2 regions of the Hydrotalea sp. GW822-HT8A01 genome follow, and region 1 is predicted to be linked to the other one. Evidence: riboswitches for the same ligand, from Rfam matches in the RefSeq annotation. Region 1 holds a riboswitch; the other holds the start of a gene.
What was found. A riboswitch is a leader RNA that binds a small molecule or an ion and turns the genes downstream of it on or off. The one in region 1 is predicted to bind thiamine pyrophosphate.
Positions count from the first base shown of each region.

Region 2: another riboswitch for thiamine pyrophosphate. It lies ahead of thiS (sulfur carrier protein ThiS); the one in region 1 lies ahead of AC3QLY_RS12565 (TonB-dependent receptor).

Region 1 is NZ_CM179506.1:2,822,588-2,833,547, forward strand. Features, by position in the region: gene AC3QLY_RS12550 (D-alanine--D-alanine ligase) at 163-1,149, shown strand; gene AC3QLY_RS12555 (PASTA domain-containing protein) at 1,202-2,014, shown strand; gene AC3QLY_RS12560 (rhodanese-like domain-containing protein) at 2,041-2,349, shown strand; gene AC3QLY_RS12565 (TonB-dependent receptor) at 2,407-4,791, opposite strand; TPP riboswitch at 4,857-4,978, opposite strand; gene AC3QLY_RS12570 (head GIN domain-containing protein) at 5,087-5,812, shown strand; tRNA gene AC3QLY_RS12575 (tRNA-Met) at 5,870-5,941, shown strand; gene era (GTPase Era) at 6,000-6,872, shown strand; gene der (ribosome biogenesis GTPase Der) at 6,903-8,216, shown strand; gene AC3QLY_RS12590 (hypothetical protein) at 8,304-8,489, shown strand; gene AC3QLY_RS12595 (4-hydroxy-3-methylbut-2-enyl diphosphate reductase) at 8,549-9,775, opposite strand; gene AC3QLY_RS12600 (glycoside hydrolase family 28 protein) at 10,072-10,960, shown strand, end outside.
Region 2 is NZ_CM179506.1:643,102-654,061, forward strand. Features, by position in the region: gene thiL (thiamine-phosphate kinase) at 1-103, shown strand, start outside; gene AC3QLY_RS02855 (S41 family peptidase) at 96-1,610, shown strand; gene AC3QLY_RS02860 (MFS transporter) at 1,927-3,156, shown strand; gene AC3QLY_RS02865 (helix-turn-helix domain-containing protein) at 3,209-5,752, opposite strand; gene AC3QLY_RS02870 (single-stranded DNA-binding protein) at 6,397-6,747, opposite strand; gene AC3QLY_RS02875 (hypothetical protein) at 6,964-7,344, shown strand; TPP riboswitch at 7,786-7,876, shown strand; gene thiS (sulfur carrier protein ThiS) at 7,944-8,147, shown strand; gene thiC (phosphomethylpyrimidine synthase ThiC) at 8,187-10,052, shown strand; gene AC3QLY_RS02890 (hydroxymethylpyrimidine/phosphomethylpyrimidine kinase) at 10,055-10,822, shown strand; gene AC3QLY_RS02895 (thiamine phosphate synthase) at 10,819-10,960, shown strand, end outside.

The sequences.
Region 1 (10,960 bases):
GTAGCCGATTGGTGCTGAGCATAGCTGCTGATTCTCGAACTCGTATCCATTGTAAACATAGAATAGTTGCTATATTTGGCGTATACATGTAAAAAAGGTAATTGGGTTGGCCTTTTAATACACATGATAATTGCAAATGGTAAAAAGTATTAATCATAATATATGAAGAAAAAGATTGCTTTGGTTACGGGCGGATATAGTCGCGAGGCGGAAATAAGTTATAAAAGCGCTAAAACAATAGAAACGCATATCAATCGCTCATTATACGATGTATTTGTGATTGATATTACTCCGGAAGGATGGTGGTATATTCCATCCAATGGTCAACAACAGCCAGTGAACAAAGCCGATTTTACTATTCAGGAATCGGGTACTACCATTCATTTTGATGCCGTTTTATTTTGTATACACGGCACACCCGGCGAGGATGGTAAAATGCAGGGCTATTTTGATATGCTACATCTGCCTTATACTAGTTGTGATGCTGCTACATCGGCCATTACCTTTAATAAACGGTATACCGTTGCTGTAGTAGCATTCAGTGGCATTTCGGTTGCCAAAAGCATGCATGTATTTCATCATACACCGGTAACTGCAACTGAAATTTTGCAAACCATACAATTGCCTGTGTTTATTAAACCCAATAATGGTGGCAGTAGCATTGGTATGAGTAAAGTGAATGATGCGGCCGAACTAATGCCCGCTATTGAAAAAGCATTCCAAGAAGACAATCAGGTGTTGGTAGAAGAATATATTGCCGGCCGTGAATTTACCATTGGGGTATTTAAATCTGAAGGAAACATTATTGTATTGCCCATTACAGAGGTGATGACCGAAAAAGATTTTTTTGATTTTGAAGCAAAATACCATGGAAAAAGCAAGGAAATTACGCCGGCCATTATACCTGCCGAATGGCAAAACAAATTAGAAGCAGCAGCAAGAAAGGTTTATGAAGTGTTGAATTGCCGCGGTATTGTACGAATGGATTTTATTTTTAATGAAACCAGGCAAGCGCCTTATTTGTTAGAAGTGAACACAATACCCGGACAAAGCGAAGCGAGTATTGTACCCCAGCAGGTTAAAGCAATGGGGTGGAGCCTGCAGGAATTTTATACCCGATTAATTGAGGAGGCTTTTAACAAATACTAAATGGCTTTTACCCTTCAAATCAATTATTTTCACCGAACCAACTAAAAATATCGTGTTTAAATTCATTACGCGTAAGCCTCTTTGGGTAAATATTATGGCAGCCATTGGCATTGTATTGGTTGCGCTGTTTGTTTTCATTGAAATGTTGTCGTTTATAACCCAACATAATAAAACCGAAAAAGTACCCTCTGTAATTGGGCAAAATATAGATGCTGCACGAGAAGCTTTAACCGCAAAGGGTTTTCATGTGCAGGTAATCGATTCAGTATATGATAATACCATTGGGGCATTGGCTGTGGCCAAACAAAGTCCTGATGCCGATGCACAGGTTAAACTGGGGCGTACTATTTATTTAACCGTGAATCGGGCATCAGCACCCGAAGTATCAATGCCCAACTTAATCGGTTTTTCCATTAAAAGTGCACAAATGTATTTGCAAACCCTTGGGTTAAAAATGGGTGATACTACTTATAAACCGGATATTGCCCGTAATGCTGTGTTAGAGCAACGGTATAATGGAAGCAGCATTAAGCCCGGCACCAAATTGCCCGTGGGCAGCGCTATTAGTTTTGTGTTAGGCAGCGGTATTGGCAGTGGTGAATACCAGGTGCCCGATTTAATTGGACTCACTTTGGCACAGGCACGTAACCAGTTGAATGCTTTAAATATTAATATTGGTTCAATTGTACCCATGGATAACGTGTCTGATACATTGAATGCTTTTATTGTGAAACAAATTCCGGAAGTATTTACCGAAGTATCACCGGGTACCAAAGTGCATAATGTAATTCATCAGGGACAGGTGGTAGATGTATTTATCAGTAGTACACCACCACCCGCAAGAGATTCTGCCTTGCGCTACTAAACTATCATTCACTAATTTATAAAAATATGAAAGTACTTTCAGTAGATGACTTAAAAATGAAAATTGAAAATGGCGAACCGGTAAACCTGATAGATGTGCGGGAACCGCATGAAAATGCAGAATTTAATATTGGTGGAATTTTACTGCCTTTAGGCAAAGTGCAAACCATGCAAATTGAAGCGATTGAAGATTTAAAAGAGGAACCTATTATTGTGTACTGCAGAAGTGGCAACAGAAGCATGCAGGCTGCCATGATATTAGAGCAATTAGGTTTTAGTGATGTTACCAATTTAGCCGGTGGTATGCTGGCATGGGAAGATAAATTTGGCCGATAAAAAAGAGGTTAGCTTGATGAACCGGCTAACCTCCTTTGTTGAATTTGTGTACAATCTTTATAAAAAAATATTCACAGCCATCATAAAATTGGTGCCGGCCATGGGGAAATAATTATTATCGGTGTACAACTGATTGTTGCTGATGTAACTATAGGTATAACCGTTGGGCTGGTATAATTTATTGAATACATTATTCACCTGCAGAATAAAATTCCATTCCTTAAATACTACATTCTTTACACTATAACTGGTGCGAACGGTTTCAGTAAAAAAGCCGGGCAAACTTCTGTTTTCGGTTTGGGTATTATCCATATACTGTTTGCTTACATATTTGCTTAACAAACTAAGGGTAACATTTTTTGCAGGAATAATATTGATGGTAACACCACCAATATTATCGGGCGAAAAAGAAATATCTGTATTGTTGTGTTGCACGGCATTTTGTCCGCCGGTATCATAATTGTCTATATACTCGGTAAAGCTTTTTATTTTATTTCTGCTAAAACTAAAATTAGCTTGCGCATTTAGCCATTCATTAAATACATATGCACCTTGTAATTCAATTCCCATTCTGTAACTGTTCGGAACATTAATGCGGGTATAAGCACCTACATCGTTAATAATACCGGTTAACACCAATTGGTTTTTGTACAACATATAATACAGATTGGCGCTATAATTAAAACGGCTATTTTTTCTGGCAACGCCTAACTCAAAATCGTGTAGGGTTTCTGCTACGGGCTGATTTTGTAAACTGGCCTGAAAATCATCTCTGTTGGGTTCTTTATTACCCAAGGCATAACTGAAATAGGCCTGCCAACTATTGTGGCTGTAGGTAATACCTGCTTTCGGATTCACAAAGTGAAAAGTACGGTTTACATTTAAATTGCCATTGCCTTCAAAGCCCTGCATATTGTGGGTAACGGTACGGTATTGCACATCGGCAAAACTATACCAGTACTTTGCAAAATTGTGTTGCCATTTGGTATACACATTGATGTCGGTTTTTACTGCAGGATAATAATAATACTGATAGTTGGGCTCTGTTACACCATATTGTGCCCATATTACATTACCGAAATGGTTGCCTTCATACCGCGTCCATCCACCACCAATAGTGAGTTCATCTTTGGCGTTTTTGTATTGCAGTGAGGCAATTTGCCCGTAAAAATGGTTGCTTAACCAGCGGCGGCGAATTAAATCGGTTGAATCAAGCACCGTATTGCCCACGATAAATGGCGATAAACCATAATCACTAAAATTTTGCGCGGCTTTGTATTCTTCATAATAACCCCGGCCATAAGTCATGAATAAAGCTGTATTAAAATTCCAACGATTGTTGATTTCCTGATTCAGAAATAGCTGATAGTGGTCTTGCTGGTAATTGTCGGTTTCGTTGGCGTATGGTGCTCCGGGTTTTTCTGTTCCGGCGGGATTGTAGGTTCTGTCTTTTGCCAACAGGGTATCGGGTACGCCGTACCAGGCCTGATAAGTTTTTTCTTTTCCGGAGAAAATATTAAAACGAATGGAAGTTTTTTTGTTGATATAAGCGGTAGAAAGCGCAAATGATTGCAGCAGTGAGCTGGCACGGTCAATATACCCATCACTGCTGATTTTGCTCAAACGGGCATCAACGGTAAAATGTCCATTCAATAAACCACTACCCACTTTCAATGTATTTTTCCAGGAGTTGAAAGAGCCATAACTATTATTGACTTCAGCATAAGGCTTTTCATGAAATTCGTTGGTAGAAAGGTTGATGGTAGCGCCAAATGCACCAGTGCCGTTGGAGGAAGTACCTACGCCACGCTGAATTTGAATGCTATTGAGCGATGAAGCAAAATCAGGTAAATCCACCCAATAAGTACCCTGGCTTTCTGCATCATTATAAGGAATACCATTAAGGGTAACATTTATTCTCGTAGCATCTGTACCTCTGATGTGGATATCGGTATAGCCAATGCCATTGCCGGCATCTGAGTTTACAAACACAGAAGGGGTTTGGTTGAGGAGGAATGGAATATCCTGTCCCAGATTGGTTTTGGCAATTTCCTGTTCATTGATATTGGTAACTGCAAATGGTGCTTTACTGCCTGCGCGGATGGCCTTCACTTCTAAAGGCTGTAGGAATAATGGAATGTTGGTTAAAGTAATTTCTAACTTTTGTCCTTCCTGAGGTATTTGAATGGTACGCTTGTACACTTCAAATCCAATGCTGTTTACAACAACGGTAGTATTGCCGGTTATCAGGTTCATGAAAATAAAATGGCCATCATCACCGGTAATGGTGGTTCTGTTTTGCGTTGTAATAGCAGCGCCTGCAACGGGTTTTTTGGTTTGTGCATCTACTACTACACCCGAAAGAAAAGCATGTTTTTTTATCTGGCTAAAGCTGTTAACGTAACAAAGCAAAAATGCCAGCGTTCCCAAAAAGAATTTCATTTTTTTTTGATTAAATGGTTAAAAAATTTGGGAACAGGGAGCTGTGCTAATGGAGAGGCTGACTAAAATAAGCAGTACACCTTCCCTTCGCAGGAATTACCCTGTTCAGGTTCAACGGGTATTATCTCAGCCGGATGTTGTTGATGTGTTAACCCATCAAGGCAATCCAGCACCCCGGGGAAAATCTGCCGCAAAATTAATGCGTAAAAATTTAAAAAGGGTGTAACTTTTTTTGCAGTGCTGCGTTTCAATGTAAAAACTAACTTTTTTGTTTCATTTCTTTAAACAAATAACAATGAAAAAAATAATGTTGATGCTGGTAATCCTTCTGTCGCTTTCTTTTGTAAAAGGGCAGGAAGTTAAAAATTTGGTGTATGATGCCAATGCCGAAGTACGGAAGGTGGGCAATTTTTCCGGATTAGATGTTTCCGGTGCTGTTACGGTGTACCTTTCACAAGGTAATACCAATGCCGTTGCCATTAGTGCCGATGGGGGCGATAAAGCAAAAATTATCACTGAAGTAAAAAATGATGTATTGCACATTTATACGGAAAGTGGTTTTTGGAACAAATGGAATTGGAGCGATAAAAAAATTAAAGCTTATGTAACAGTTACTGATTTAAATAAAATTGTGCTTTCAGGGGCCAGCCAGTTGAATATTGTTGATCAATTAAAAGGAAATGCTTTAAAATTAAAAGCAACCGGTGCCAGTTATGTAAAAGGCAGTTTTAATGTAGCTGAATTATCCATTAACTTAAGCGGAGCATCTAATGCAACAATGAAAGGACAGGTAGGAACTTTAAATGTAGATGTTAGCGGCGCCAGTGTAATAAAAGGTTATGATTTAACCGTAGCCAACTGCGATGTATCTGCTTCCGGCGCATCGAATGTTCGTGTAAATGTAGAAAAAACTTTTACCCGATTAGAAGCCAGTGGTGCCAGCAGTATACGATATAAAGGCAACCCCGTTATTCAAAATATTCAGTCGAGCGGCGCATCTTCCATTAAAAAAGAAGACTAATGTTAAATTAGTTTTGGCAGTTCACCTTACTAACCTTAATTTTGCAACTTATTAAATCGCGAGGTAGAGCAGCGGTAGCTCGTCGGGCTCATAACCCGAAGGTCGGAGGTTCGATTCCCCCCCTCGCAACTAAAACTTTAAAAGCCTCAATTCGTGAGGCTTTTAGTTTTTAAACACAGTTATCATCATGAAAGCGGGATTTGTAGGTATTTTTGGAAAACCCAATGCAGGTAAAAGCACATTACTCAACGCCTTATTGGGCGAGAAGTTGGCTATTGTTTCTTCAAAAGTGCAAACCACACGCCATCGTATCAAAGGGTTTTTAAGCAAACCCGGCGAATATCAAATTGTATTTTCAGATACACCCGGCATCATTGAAGCCAAATACAAATTGCACGAAAAAATGATGGGTGCAGTGAAAAGTGCATTGGAAGATACGGATGTGGCAATTTTATTAGCAGATGTTACCGACGATTTGGAAAGTTGCGATGCCCTGTTTCAATCGCTGCATTTAAAAGTGCCCGTTATTGTGGTGTTGAATAAAAAAGATAAGGTGGGCAAAGAAGTGTTGCAAAATGCCATTCATTTCTTTGAATCAAAACCTTATGCTAAAAAAGTGTTGGCCATTGCAGCATTGCAGCAGCAAAAAACCGATGAACTGGTCAATTCAATCGTTGAATTTTTGCCCGAAGGAGAACCTTTTTATCCCGAAGATGAATTAAGTGATTTACCCACCCGTTTTTTTGTGAGTGAATTAATCCGGGAAAAAATTTATACTTTGTTTGAAGAGGAAATACCTTATCATGTGGCGGTACTGGTAAACGAGTTTAAAGAAAAAGAACACTTAATTAAAATACAGGCCGATATTATTGTAAACAGAGATACCCAGAAATCGATCATCATTGGGCATCAGGGTAATAAAATAAAAGAAATTGGAACTTTGGCCAGAAAAGATATAGAGGCCTTCTTAGGCGGGAAGGTATTTTTAGAATTATTTGTAAAAGTGCGGCCAAAATGGCGGGATAATGATTTGTTTTTGAAAGAATTTGGCTATCATTAAAAATTTAACCATCTGTAAAAAATGTGAATTATGGGCTATACAGTAGCAATTGTAGGCAGACCAAATGTGGGGAAAAGTACACTGTTTAACCGTTTATTAGAACAGCGCAAAGCTATTGTAGATGATATTAGCGGCGTAACCCGCGACCGGCAATATGGTATTTCTGAATGGGCCGGCAAAACCTTTAATGTAATTGATACCGGCGGTTTTGTGCCCGATTCGCAGGATGTATTTGAAAAAGAAATTCGTAAGCAGGTGCAAATTGCCATTCAGGAAGCCGATACTATTGTTTTTCTGGTAGATGTTGCCGTGGGCATTACCGATTTAGATGATGCCATGGCGCATTTGCTGCGGCAGGCAAAAAAACCAGTGTTTCTAACTGTGAATAAAGTTGATAATGGGCAGCGCGAATTAGAAGCCGCCGAATTTTATCGTCTGGGTTTTGATACCATTTATACCATCAGCAGTATCAGTGGAACGGGTACCGGCGAATTATTAGATGCCATTGTGGCCAATATACCTGAAGTGCTTGATGAAAAGGAAACAACAGAAAAAACAATTCCCAAATTAGCCATTATAGGGCAGCCGAATGTGGGTAAATCTTCATTACTGAATGCTTTGCTGGGTGAAGAAAGAACCATTGTAAGTGATGTTGCCGGAACCACCCGTGATACCATTCATACTCATTACAACTTATTCAATAAAGAATGTATACTAATTGATACCGCCGGTATTCGGAAAAAAAACAGCGAGAAAGACGATTTAGAATTTTATTCTGTAATCCGTGCCATTAAAGCCATGGATGAAGCCGATGTTTGTTTGATTGTAATTGATGCACAAAAAGGTATTACTGCTCAGGATGTATCGTTATTTAGTTTAGCTACCCGTAAAGGAAAAGGTGTAGTAGTAGTGGTTAATAAATGGGATTTGATGGAAAAAAACACTAATACTGCCCGTGATTATGAGAAAAAACTAAAAGAAAAAATTGCGCCATTTACCGATGTGCCCGTTTTGTTTATTTCAGCATTAGAAAAAACAAGGTTACTAAAAGTGCTGGAAGCCGGTATGGCGGTATTTGAAAGTAAGCAACAAAAAATTGCTACATCCAAACTAAATGAAGTAATGCTAAAAGCGGTTGAAGCTTACCATGCACCGGTAGTGCGGGGGCATACCGTAAAAATAAAGTATGTAACACAGTTGCCAACTCATGTGCCTTCTTTTGCTTTTTTTACTAATTTTCCGGATGATATTAAAATGCCGTACAAAAATTATCTGGAAAATCAGCTCCGTGCACACTTTAATTTTAAGGGAGTACCCATTAGAATTTTCTTTCGGAAAAAATAAATAACAAAAAATATCGTTAAATTTTGTGTATTTTAAGCGTGAAGCCTATATTTGCGCAAATTTTAAAATTTTAAAAAAACAAGTACAATGAAAAAATTATTAGCTCTTTTAGCAATCGCAGGTTTTGTAGCTTGCAACAGCGGTGAAAACAAAGAAGCAAAAGCAGATTCTACAGCAACAACTGCTCCTGCTATGGACACAACCATGAAACATGACAGCATGCCAGCTATGGATACTGCTAAAAAAGCAATGGACACTACTAAAAAAATGTAGTTCTTATCTTTTGCAGATATTGAAGAAACCCCCCGGATTCATTTCAGGAGGGTTTCTTGTTATTGAAAAGCAGTGCGAACTGCCTCCATTGTTTTGGCTCCTGGGAAAAATGATACCAGCCTTTCTATTACTGCTTCTACAATATTATCCGGACAACTTGCTCCGCTGGTAATTAAGATTTTAAGAGGTGTTTTGCCAGGTAAATAACCTGAAATGGTTTGGGTTGCTTTGGTTTGCCAGTTGCAATGCACTAAGTTTTGTGCATCTAATAATTTATTGGCACTATCAATAAAATAAGTAGGTAATTGCTGTTCGCACAATTCAACCAGGTGTGAAGTATTACTGCTTTTATAACCTCCTATAACAATAGCCAAATCGGCAGGAGTCCGCAACATACCTGTTACTGCAGTTTGGTTATCGTTGGTAGCATAACACAATGTATCTCTGGTATCAGCAAATCTTTGTTGCATGGTAGCATCGGTTAATTGATATTTTACAATCATTACATTTTTTAAATAATCGGCTATGGCCTGGGTATCGGTAGCTAATTGTGTGGTTTGATTTACTACGCCAATTTTCTGCAAATCCTTTTCCACATCAAAACCTTCAGAGAAATGCCCTTTGAATACTTCATAAAATTCTGCAGCGGGTCTGCTGCCGGTTATAAATTCTCCCAATATAATGGCTTCCCGCATATCACTAATAATTAATGTGGCTGTATTGGCAGCTGCATGCGAAAAAGTAGCCCTTGTTTCTTCATGCTTTGGTTTGCCGTGAATAATAATGGTATAACCTTTTTGTGCAATCTGTTCACTTCGGTTCCATACTTTTTCTACAAAAGGGCAGGTAGTATTGTATTGTGCTGTTTCAATTCCTTTTTCGTGTAATATTTTTTCAATGGCCAGCGTAGTACCAAAGGCCGGAATTAAAACAATATCATCCTGTTTTAATTCATCAAAAGGAATCAGTTGGTTGCCCAAATTATCTTGCAGAAATAAAACACCTTCTGCCTTTAAATCGGTATTTACCTGTGGGTTATGAATCATTTCACTCAATAAAAATATGCGCTTGCCTTTATGTATTTCAATGGTTTTAAAGGCAATTTCAATGGCATTTTCAACGCCATAGCAAAACCCGAAATGGCGTGCCAGGAATATTTGTATCGGTCCAAAATCTAATAGGGTGGGTGTAAAATCCTTTTTCAGTTTATCTGCATTTTTCCTGTAATTTTTAATATGGCTGATTAAATTACTTCTATAAAATACCGGAACATTAAATTGCTTCATGCTTTATTCATTATGGGTTAATGCAGGTAATGTTTTTTCAAAAGTTTCAAAATATTCTTTAGTTGCTAATTGCTACTCCTGCTACAAACTTGATTAAAATGGTATAACCATTTAACTGCTGTAAAGTAGTAATATCATCCATGCAAAGGTACAATGTTCGGCTGCAATTTATAAGCACCTGTGCATTTCGTTTTCGGGAACGTTTCCGTAAAATTTTTTCTGTTCATCTTCAATGCATAATAGATTTGACTAAATAGGAATAACCGATTGCTCAAAAATGATATACAAACTTATTTATGAAAAAAACAATTTCTTTTCATTCCTTCTCAATACAATACAGGTTGTTGTTGATGGTAGTAATCTGCAGTTTATCAGTAGTAACCCAAGTAGCTGCACAGGATAAAACCATGGATGATTATCATAAACTGGCACCCTTTGCCATGCCGGAAGTACAATTACCGGTTTTTTCTGAAAACAGCTACCGTATTACAGATTTTGGTGCCATTGGCAATGGTCAGGCTTTGAATACCAGTGCCATTCAGCAAGCCATTGAAGCCTGCAGCAATGCCGGTGGTGGAACCGTGGTATTTCCACCGGGTTTATGGCTTACCGGACCTATTACGTTAAAAAGCAATATTCAATTGCATATTTCAACCGGTGCAGTTGTTTTATTTACACCTGATAGAAACAGTTATCCTATTATACCAGCATCAAAAAATACCATCAAAAATTTTATCGTACAGCCACCTGTTTATGGTTATAAACTAAAAAATGTGGCCATTACCGGTGGGGGTGTATTAGATGGTTCAGGAGAAGCCTGGAGGCCGGTAAAAAAATCGAAAGTTTCTGAGATTCAATGGAAATATTTTTTATCGGCAGGTGGTGTATTGAGTAAAGATGGGCAAATTTGGTGGCCATCTGAAGCGGCAATGAATGGCGATAAATATTTAAAATCGATCCGGAAAAAAGAAGCGCTAACGGCGGATGATTTTTTGCCGGCACGTGATTTTCTCAGACCCAAAATGGTGGTATTAGTGGATTGTGATAAAGTATTGATAGATGGGCCTACTTTTAAAAACGCACCCAATTTTGTAATGAATCCGCAACATTGCACCAATCTGGTGATTAGAAATGTACAGGTGAATAATGAATACTGGGCACAAAATGGGGATGGTATTGATATTA
Region 2 (10,960 bases), 1.6 Mb from region 1:
AGTGGGTTATATGACCGGACCCGAAGAGGGAAAGAAAATGATTAGCCGCGGAGGAAATTTATTTGATATTACAGCACAGGGATGGAATGCTTTTCATGGGTAAGCAAGGCTACATAAAAAAAGAGATACCGCTCAAGCGCAAAATACCATTGTATGGTCTGCTGTTGATTGTATTACTACAAGGCTGTTCCGTTAGTAAGTATGTTCCCCAACAAAAAATACCTCCGCAACGTTTACAAAAAGATGTGGCTATTTTAAAAAAAACGTTGCAACAAAACCATCCGGGATTATATTGGTATGCCGATAAAACTAATATTGATGCAGCTTTTACAGCATTGCAACAATCGGTAATCGATTCATTAACCGAGCTGGCTTTTCATAACAAAGTGGCACAAATGGTAGCTACCATTGAATGTGGCCATACGGCAGTAAGATTTTCTAAACTATATATTCATTATTTGATGAACAACCGGTTCCCGATGTTTCCACTCTATTTGTATAATTGGAAAAATCATTTGTATGTATTTAAAAATATGCATGCAAAAGATACAATGCTCATTAAAGGCATGGAGGTATTGACCATCAATCAATTTTCGGCTGCACAAATTATCGACTCCCTTTATCAGTTCATCAGTGCCGATGCCAATAATCCATATTTTAAAGCACAGGTAATCAGCAACAATTTTCCAGCTTGGTATCGGTTGGTATTTGGTTTAGATAGTACCTATCAATTACAATATATTGATACCTCCGGAGCAAAAAAAACGGTATGCCTCAAAAATTATGTTCCTGAAAAAGATACAAGTGCGCTTCATGCTACTACCATAAGAAGCAATAAGGCCTATCCGTTACCTGCTAAAAAAATATCTGCATTGCAATTAAAACGTTCTTTGCAAATAGATACCCTGCATCGCTTTGCTTATATGTATGTAAGCAGTTTTAGCGGTGGCAGGTTAAGGAGGTTTTTCCGCAAATCTTTTCGCACCATAAAACAACAAAAAATTACTCATTTAATAGTTGATGTAAGGGGTAATGGAGGTGGTAATGTTAATAAATCGGTTTTGCTTACCAAATATTTAATTCGGCAGCCTTTTAAAGTGGCCGACACAGCAGTATCCTTGCACAAAACCATGTGGGATAAGCGTTACATTCTTCCTTGGTGGTTGTATTGGTTTCCCATGCAATGGGGTTCAGTAAAAGGGGCAGATAGGTTGTTTCATGCAAAAAGGATTGAAACCCATATTTATCGTCCTAAATTAAAAAAACATTTTAACGGTCATATCTTTTTGTTGCAAGATGGCTACACATTTTCTGCAGCCGCTATGTTTACCGGCAGTTTAAAGGGGCAGCCGAATGTACAAATTGCTGGAACACCTTCGGGAGGTGCGTATTATGGCAACAATGCACTGTTTTTACCTCATCTCAAATTACCCAATTCTAAACTACGCATTACATTGCCCATGTATCGGGTAGTATTAGATAGTGCAAGGCCTAAAAATGGCAAGGGCGTTTTGCCCGATATGTGGGTGCAGCCGCAGCAACGTAACCATTTAACCCTACCGCCCAATGCTTTACAACAGGTAATATTCAAAATAGTACAAAACAAGTAAACAAGTCTAACATTTCTTTTAGCACCCTCATGCTTTTTTGCAGAAATTTCATCTGATTTTTAGCTTTTTGTTTATTCAGAACATGCAAAACTCATAATTTTTTATTATATTGTGAACATGCCCAAAAACCCTACGTTACGATAACATTTTATCACTGTCTTGTGTTAACATTTGTTGAATTGTATTAAATGTTGCAAGCATGTTTTTGAATAAAGAAATTTTAATAAAGAAAAGGCTGGAATTAAGAATAGAGCGTGTTTTGATGTATTTACAGGAACCACGGCGATAGGTTGTGCAATAGTATTATGGGTATGCATTGGTTGGAATTATAGCTGCCGGATTAATTCCTATTTTATTGCCATTAATGGTGGCCGATTTATCGCATCAGGTAAGTTGGGTGGGAATTGTTTTGAGTGCTAATAATTTGGGGTTATTGTGTTCATTTATTTGGGGCCGACTGGCAGATAAGTATCAAATGCACCGATTGCTGTTTTTTTCGGGAATAGCGGTGTTAATGCTGGTAGGTTTTTGTATTACTTATTTTAATGCATTATGGATATGGATGCTGTTGGCATTTTTGGCAGGCGCCTCTGTTGATGCCACCACTACAGTTGCTACTCTTTTTGTGGTTGAGTTTAATCCACAGAAAGAATGGGAGCCTCGTATTGTCTGGTTGCAAACATTTTATGGGATAGGTCAGGTAACCGGCCTGTTAATGGCCAGTGCGTTTGTAGTGAATATACAGGTTGGGTTTATTGCTGCTGCCATCATATTAATACCGGCATTGCTGATTGTTAGAAAAAGTATTCCAAAACAACAAATGCCGCATATTGCATTAACTGGATTGAAAGAGAAATTACTGAAAATAACGGATATACATTTTCTCGGATTTTTTGCCAGAATAGAAATGTATAGCAACACGTTGCATTTTTCTTTTATAAAAATTTACGAAACGGTGGGCTCAATAAAAAGCAAAACAACCACTCCCTTTGGTTGCTTTATGGTTTCCTGGTTTTTATTGTGTTTCGGTATTTCTTCCTTCTTTGCTTATTTGCCGGTAACCTTAAAAAATGCGTATGCGGTATCTTCTTCATTAACCTCTTTTATTTATGGCTTGTTTTCTGCAGTCGCCATTATTTTATATACTTATGGCGGAAAGCTTTCTGCAAAATGGGGCAGCAATAAAGTTTACCGGGCAGCTTTATTATTGCGTTTTACAGGTTTTATGATGTTGTTTGGCGCTTTTTTCTTTCCTTTTGGAAAAGAATGTGTGGCAATTCCCGGGTTTATTTTATTGGTAATTACCTGGCCATTAATCAGTATTTCGGGTACTGATTTGGCAGTAAAACTTTCTCCCTATAATAAAGGCGCTACCATGGGCTTATTCAATGCAATTTTGGCCATTGCTTCTGTTTTGGGAAGCTTTGTAAGTGCGCCTTTGCAACACTATTTGGGATATGCATCACTTTCAGGTATTGGCATACTTAGTCTTGGTATTTCTTATTTAGTGGTAATAAAGGAAAATGTTACGCAGCAAAGCGAATGAATGTAATATAATAAATTAGCGGAAAGAACCCGAACACATTTTCCCGGTTGCATTATTTTGTAATAATTGTATTTTGTTTTTCTAAAAAAGTTTTCCAGGCAATGGCCATTCTAATATCGGCATAACTAATGTCAGCAACAACATTCTGCTTTATGAATGTTATGCCTTTTGCTATAGTATCATTTGTTAACAGAGGCAATATGGAATTGAGTTTTTTTTCGGGAAGAAAATCTGTAACCTTTAATTTTCCTTCTGCAACATAGTGCGATAAATGATTTTGGATGGTTTGTACCGTTAATTGCCGCTCTTCAGCAATGACGGCTATACTTTTGCCGGATTGGTATAGTTGGAAACTGATGAATTTTGTGTCAGGCTTTACTACTTTGTCTGATTTTTCTTTTCTTTCTTTTTTCACTTTTATTTGATCCATCAACGAAGGCAAATCATGTTCATTGCAATAGCGTTGAATAATATCTAAAAAAATCATGCCATACTGAGCGGTTTTAACGGTACCAAACCCGCTTATTTTTTTTAAATCGTTCAATGTTTGTGGAAGGTATTGCGCCATTTCATACAAACTATTGCTGCCTGCAACCATATAAATGGGCAGATTTTTGCTTTCGCAAAGGCTATCGCGTTGTGCTTTTAATAATTTAAACAATGCTGCATTCGGAACCGGTTTATTGGTGGTTTGTATTGCGGTTGCATATGCATTTACGGAAAAGAAGGGCATTGTATACGCTTTTTTCTTCTGCAAAAAAACATCCACATAAAAACCATTGTTGCATAATTGCAATTGGTATTGTTGTTTTGCTAATTGTGTATACAATTCCTTGATTAAATCATTGTAATGTAAAGCCTGCAATTTACTGTCTGTACTTACTGGTGAGATTTTTAAAAATTCTAACAGGGTTTGTATTTCTTTATCAAAATAAAGAGCGGCCTGCTGTATTCTTAGTTGTAAGGCTGGTATTGCCTCTGGCAGCTCATCTTCCTGAAACAATTGAATTAATTGCGGATGAAATTTTTTTCCTACTTCAATTAGTGCATCAATTTTTTCTGAAATTTTTTGTACAAAGTCTATTGCAGAATCATTAAAGGCAGTTTGTTGTTCTGTAATAAGTGTTTTTAAAGCAGCACACAGGTTAGTAGCAGTTTCAAAATTAAATAATGCAATAATTGTTTTTTGTTGAAATAACTTTTTTGATTGCTGTAAAGTGTAAGGTAAAGCTTCTGTTTTGCAACCTGCTGCAAAATTTACAATGCGTTGATCGGTATGTAAACTCTGTGCTGAAATCTTGCTATGAAGTACTACTCCCTGCAAACTGGTACATCGGCTTAGTGCTACATATACCTGTCCGGGTGCGAAAGCAGCGCCGGCATCAATAATGGCTTTTTCAAAAGTAAGGCCCTGACTTTTATGAATAGTGATGGCCCAGGCCAAACGCAGCGGATACTGTGTAAATGCGCCCACTACCTCTTCTTCAATTTGTTGTTTTTGTGCATTGTGTGCATATCGAACATGTTCCCAACGGTATTTTTTCACTTCAATTAAATCGGGTTCGTTGGCACAACGAACAAATATTTTATCTTCTTCCATTTTATCAATTATCCCAATTTTACCGTTGAAATAACGTTTGGCTTTATCCGCATCGTTTTTAATAAACATTACCTGTGCCCCTACCTTTAATTGCAATGCAACATCGGCAGGATAATTTTTTTCCGGAAAATCCTGTTCAATGCTGGCATGAAAGGTATGTAAGGGTTTGGTTAGCTTTTTTAATTGTTGCGCATTAATATGGTCTGCTTTTTCGTTGTGGGTGGTTAACATGATGTACCCGTCTGCATCTGCACTCTGAAAATCGGGCCGATAATGTTGGTGCAACAAGGTATAACCGTTATCGCTTAAGCAATTGTTGCGAATTTGATTCAATATTTCAATAAAATCAGCATCTTTTTGCCGGTATATTTTATCTAATTCAATATAAGCTGGTGGTGCTGCCTGTATAACCCGGCTGCTGAAAAAATAAGGGCTATCATAGTATTCCGATAAAATTTGCCACTCTTCCTGTTTGGCAACAGGCGGCAGTTGATACATATCACCAATCAACAAAACCTGAACACCGCCAAAAGGCTCGTAATGACGTTTTCTAAAATGGCGCAACACAGTATCTATAGCATCCAGCACATCAGCCCGAACCATACTAATCTCATCAATAATCAGTAGTTCCAGCTCATTAAAAATTCTTCTTCTTTCTGTATTTATTTTTATTCGGCCCAATAAATAATGCCGGTCCATCATTTTGGGCGATGCGTTTTTGACATTTAATTGAAAATAATTTTTTGTATTGGTTTCCGGGATAAATGGACTGAATGGCAATTGAAAAAAAGAATGAATGGTAACGCCGCCGGCATTTATGGCAGCAACACCCGTGGGTGCAACAATGGCTAATTGTTTAAGCGATTGTTCTTTTATATATTTTAAAAAAGTGGTTTTACCCGTACCTGCTTTCCCGGTTAAAAAAACAGAACGTTGGGTATATTGAATAAAATCACTTGCTAATTGAAAGGCTTTGTTGGAAGTATCTGTTACCATGAGGGAATAAAGATAATTGGATACAATTTGTTTTCAAAAACAGATGGTTGCAAAACCTTTTCCGGCATTTTTATAAATGAGCGGATAAAGGGATGGATTATTTTTCTTTTCATTTCAAATGAATGATTGTTTCAGGTGTATTTACAGAAAATTTGTAATTTTTAAAAGCCTACCCGGCACTATTGCAGCAAGCCTTTATTCGGGTAACATTTTTTAAAAAAAACTGCAATTTAATATACAGTTAAACAAGGGTTAACGTTTAAAATTACAAACAAATTAGCAGTTGCTTTTCTCTTACATCATTCCATTTATTGGTAACCGATTTTTGGCAACCAAATATCTGCTGTAATCATACAATTGCTGAATTCTGTTATTTTTCCAGCCCAAGCTTTATAAAAATAATACCACATAATACCACAGCGCAACAATCAATCTCAATTATCCTCCTTTGCAATCCGCTTTAGTTTAATTGCATAAAAATCCGAATTATGTTATACTAACCATGGCAAACCATTAGCATAAAGTAAACAAAACAATAGTTGTAAGGATTTGCTGAAAATATACTCTGTTGTTTAACCGGGTAAGTACAGGGAAGGTATATTCTATCGCCCTTCCCTGCTTGTATTGCATACCCGATGTTTGCATTAAGCCTTAACCCCCTGCTTTTCCCCTAACATTAATATTTCGTTTACCTGCACTTCGGTAATGTATTTTTTATTACCCGCTTTGTCGTTATAAGAACGGGAAACCAATTTGCCTTCCAATGCCACCTCACTCCCTTTTTGTAAATATTTCTCGGCAATTTCGGCCACCTTACCCCAAGCAACAATATTGTGCCATTGCGTTTCAGCAATTTTTTCGCCTTTTGCATTGCGATAGGTTTCACTGGTGGCTACACTAAAACGAGCCATTTTTTTGCCCCCATCTAAATTTTTAATTTCTGGAGCATTACCTAAGTTTCCGATTAACTGAACTTTGTTTTTTAAAGCGTACATAGTTTTACAATTTGTGCTGTATTGGTTTGAACAGCGATGATGAATTTTGTTTATTTCAATTAAAGCCGGCGACGTCATTCCCGCTTCAACAACACAAAATTGCAACGGTTCAAAAACAGGAGTCGGTTTTTAATTATTTCTAATCGTATATAAATGTGTTTAAACGTTTGCACACAGATAAATATTTACTATATTGTAGTTTAAAACCCTTTGCTGATGTCGTTATCCACTCCCATAAAAACCTGTTTGTGTTGTGGTAAGCCTGTGAAAGGCCGGGCCGACAAAAAATTTTGCGATGATGCCTGTCGTAATACTTACAACAACGAACTCAAAGCCAAAAGCCATTACAGCAGTTATGTGCGCAGCATTAATAACAGCCTGATTAAAAACAGGAAAATATTGGAAGAATTACTACCCCAAGCATTGGGTATGATAAAACTGCCGCAGGAAAAATTGGTACAAAAAGGATTTTCTTTCACATACCACACCCATACCTATACCAACAAAAAGGGCGATACCTATTTTTTCTGTTATGATTATGGCTATCTGCCATTAGAAAACAATTGGTATTTATTGGTAAAAAGAAAAGAGGCATAGTGGGGGCTACTCCTTTAATGGAGGTGGGTGGTTGTTGCCTCGATATAATAAAGAAAAGTGGACGCTACCTCTTTTTATACAATACACATTTGATCCGGTGTGCGGTTGGGCTAATTCCGAAGCATTGTTGGGTAAAGATACACTAAGCATACTTGTGTTCAGAAAAGGCTATGTAAATGAAAAGGGGCTTTTTGTAATTGTACAAGGAGCAGGAAGCCTCTGGTAGTAGGCGCTTATAAAACTATGCTATGCTATTGTTAACCAAGCAAAATAGCATTAGTTATTTTTTATAGAACTATCTAATACAATTGGGGTGTGATTCAAAAAAATAATTTTTGGAATAAGCTACTATAATTTATATGTAGTAAAAATTAATTTGCGATTTTTTAATCTGCAGTTTAAAATTTTAATTCTTTTTTATTGTTAGAATACACTACTTTTGAAATGCTTTAGGGGTGCCGAAATACGGCTGAGATGATACCCTTTACCTGATCAGGATAATGCCTGCGTAGGGAAAAGTAAATACTTCTTTTTTTGCTGCTTTTTTGTATTTCCTAAAGTTTATTGGTTCTTTTTTATTTCACCATTATTAATGGTATATGACTATTCATTTAAATGAGGCTCAGATAGAATTATCTGAAGGCCAAACTATTACAGCGCTACTAGATAAACTTGCAATTACTTCATACAATGGAATTGCAGTGGCAGTTAACAATACTGTTATTCAAAAAAAAGACTGGGACGAGTATCAATTACAACCAAATGATAAGCTTGTTTTGATTCGGGCTTCGCAGGGAGGATAATTTAATTATTTAATACTTTTATTCAACACAATTATAAATATGAATAAGGATAAAGAAACGAAAGCTGAAAGCGATCTGATTATAACAACTCCAATAAGTGGTTCAAAAAAAATTTATGTACCGGGTAAGTTGTTTAATATTCAAGTAGCTATGCGGGAAATTCAATTGGGCGATACAATTCATTCCTCATTGGGAAAGGAAGAAGTATTGTCTAATGCACCTGTAACAGTTTATGATACCAGCGGCCCTTATACCGATTCTGCAATAGAAATTGATATAAGAAAGGGATTACCCCGTATAAGAGAATCATGGATCACTGAACGCGGTGATGTAGAGTTATTAAACGATTTCTCATCGGAATATAGTAGACAGCGATTAAATAATCCGGATCTGAAAAGTCTGCAATTTCAACATATTCGAAAACCATATAAAGCAAAGGCATGCAGGAATGTAACCCAATTACATTATGCACGAAAAGGTATTATTACTCCAGAAATGGAATACATAGCAATTCGTGAAAACCAGCAAATAGAGGAAAGGCAAAATAATCCATTGCTTGATCAACAACATGCAGGTAATAGTTTTGGTGCAGGAATGCCAATAAAAAAAATAACGCCTGAATTTGTTAGAGATGAGGTGGCAGCTGGCAGAGCTATTATACCTGCCAATATTAACCATCCTGAAAGTGAACCGATGATAATAGGCCGTAATTTTTTAGTTAAAATAAATACCAATATTGGTAATTCTGCTGTTACTTCTTCTATTGAAGAGGAGGTAGATAAAGCAGTATGGAGTTGCCGCTGGGGAGGCGATACTTTAATGGATTTATCAACCGGAAAGAATATTCATGAAACCAGAGAATGGATCATAAGAAACAGTCCGGTACCTGTAGGAACAGTACCAATTTATCAGGCATTAGAGAAAGTAAATGGTAAAGCAGAAGATTTAACCTGGGAAATTTTTAAAGATACATTGATTGAACAGGCAGAACAAGGGGTAGATTATTTTACAATTCATGCCGGGGTATTACTGCGTTATATTCCACTCACATCCAAAAGGTTAACCGGAATTGTTTCAAGAGGTGGTAGTATTATGGCAAAATGGTGTTTAGCACACCATAAAGAAAGTTTTCTTTACACACATTTTGAAGAAATCTGTGCTATTATGAAAGCTTATGATGTAAGTTTTTCATTAGGAGATGGTTTGCGCCCCGGTTCTATTGCCGATGCAAATGATGCTGCACAATTTGCAGAATTAGAAACACTTGGCGAATTAACAAAAATTGCATGGAAACATGATGTACAAGTGATGATTGAAGGCCCCGGCCATGTACCAATGCACCTGATTAAAGAAAACATGGAAAAACAACTTAAAGAATGTAATGAAGCACCATTTTATACATTGGGCCCTTTAACAACTGATATTGCGCCGGGATATGATCATATTACTTCTGCAATTGGTGCTGCAATGATTGGATGGTATGGAACGGCCATGCTTTGCTATGTAACTCCAAAAGAACACCTTGGTTTACCAAACAAAAAAGATGTAAAAGATGGTGTAATTACATACAAAATTGCTGCACATGCGGCAGACCTGGCAAAGGGGCACCCCGGTGCACAATATCGTGACAATGCGTTAAGTAAAGCCAGATTTGAGTTTCGCTGGGAAGACCAATTTAATTTATCATTAGATCCCGATACTGCCCGTTCCTTTCATGATGAAACGCTGCCTGCTGATGGAGCTAAGATTGCACATTTCTGTTCTATGTGCGGTCCTCATTTCTGTTCCATGAAAATTACACAGGATATTAGAAATTTTAGCGAAGAACAGGAAAAATTACAAATAAAAGGTATGGAAGAAAAATCAAAAGAATTTAAAGCAACAGGAGCAGAAATTTATAGATAAGCATGACAGCTACAAGACCTTATATACTAACAATTGCAGGATTTGATCCGAGTGGCGGAGCCGGCATTCTCTCTGATATAAAAACCATTGAAGCAAATGGTGGTTATGGATTGGGCGTTCTTTCTGCCAATACCTGGCAAAATGATATTGCTTTTGAAAAAGTTGAATGGGTTTCTTTAAAAGACATGCAAGCACAAATAAATATTTTAACAAGTAGGTTTAATTTTAAATATATTAAAATTGGCATAGTTCAAAATCTGGCTGCATTGTATGAGCTTCTGCTGTTTTTAAGAAAAAAAATTCCAGATGCTATTATTGTTTGGGACCCTATCATGAAAGCAAGTGCAGGATTTTTATTTCATAACTGTATTGAAAAAAAATTATTAGAAAACATTTTAAATTCAGTAAATGTTATAACCCCTAATCTTCCTGAAGCAGAAATTTTATTTGGCGCTCAATATCTCCAATTGTTTAATGAAATCAGTAAATCTTGTGCAGTTTATTTAAAGGGCGGTCATACAACCAATCAAGAAGCAGTTATAGATATGCTTTACTACAATAAAAACAGCTATCATTATAAACACGAACGATTACCTAAGGGAAGTAAACACGGCAGCGGTTGTGTTCTATCATCAGCACTCATAACTGCATTGGCAAATGGTTTGAAAATAGAACAAGCTGCCGAAACAGCTGCAAAATATACACATCATTTCCTTTCCAGTAGCAATTCACTTATCGGATATCACTATTTAAGCAAAATCAATATATGATTCAGCCCGTACAATTTATTGCCACTTCTGCCGAACAGGCTGCTGCTGCATGCAGTGGTGGTGTAAAATGGATACAACTTCGTTTAAAGCAGGTAGATTATGCTCATTACAAAACAATTGCCTTAGCTGTTCAAAAGG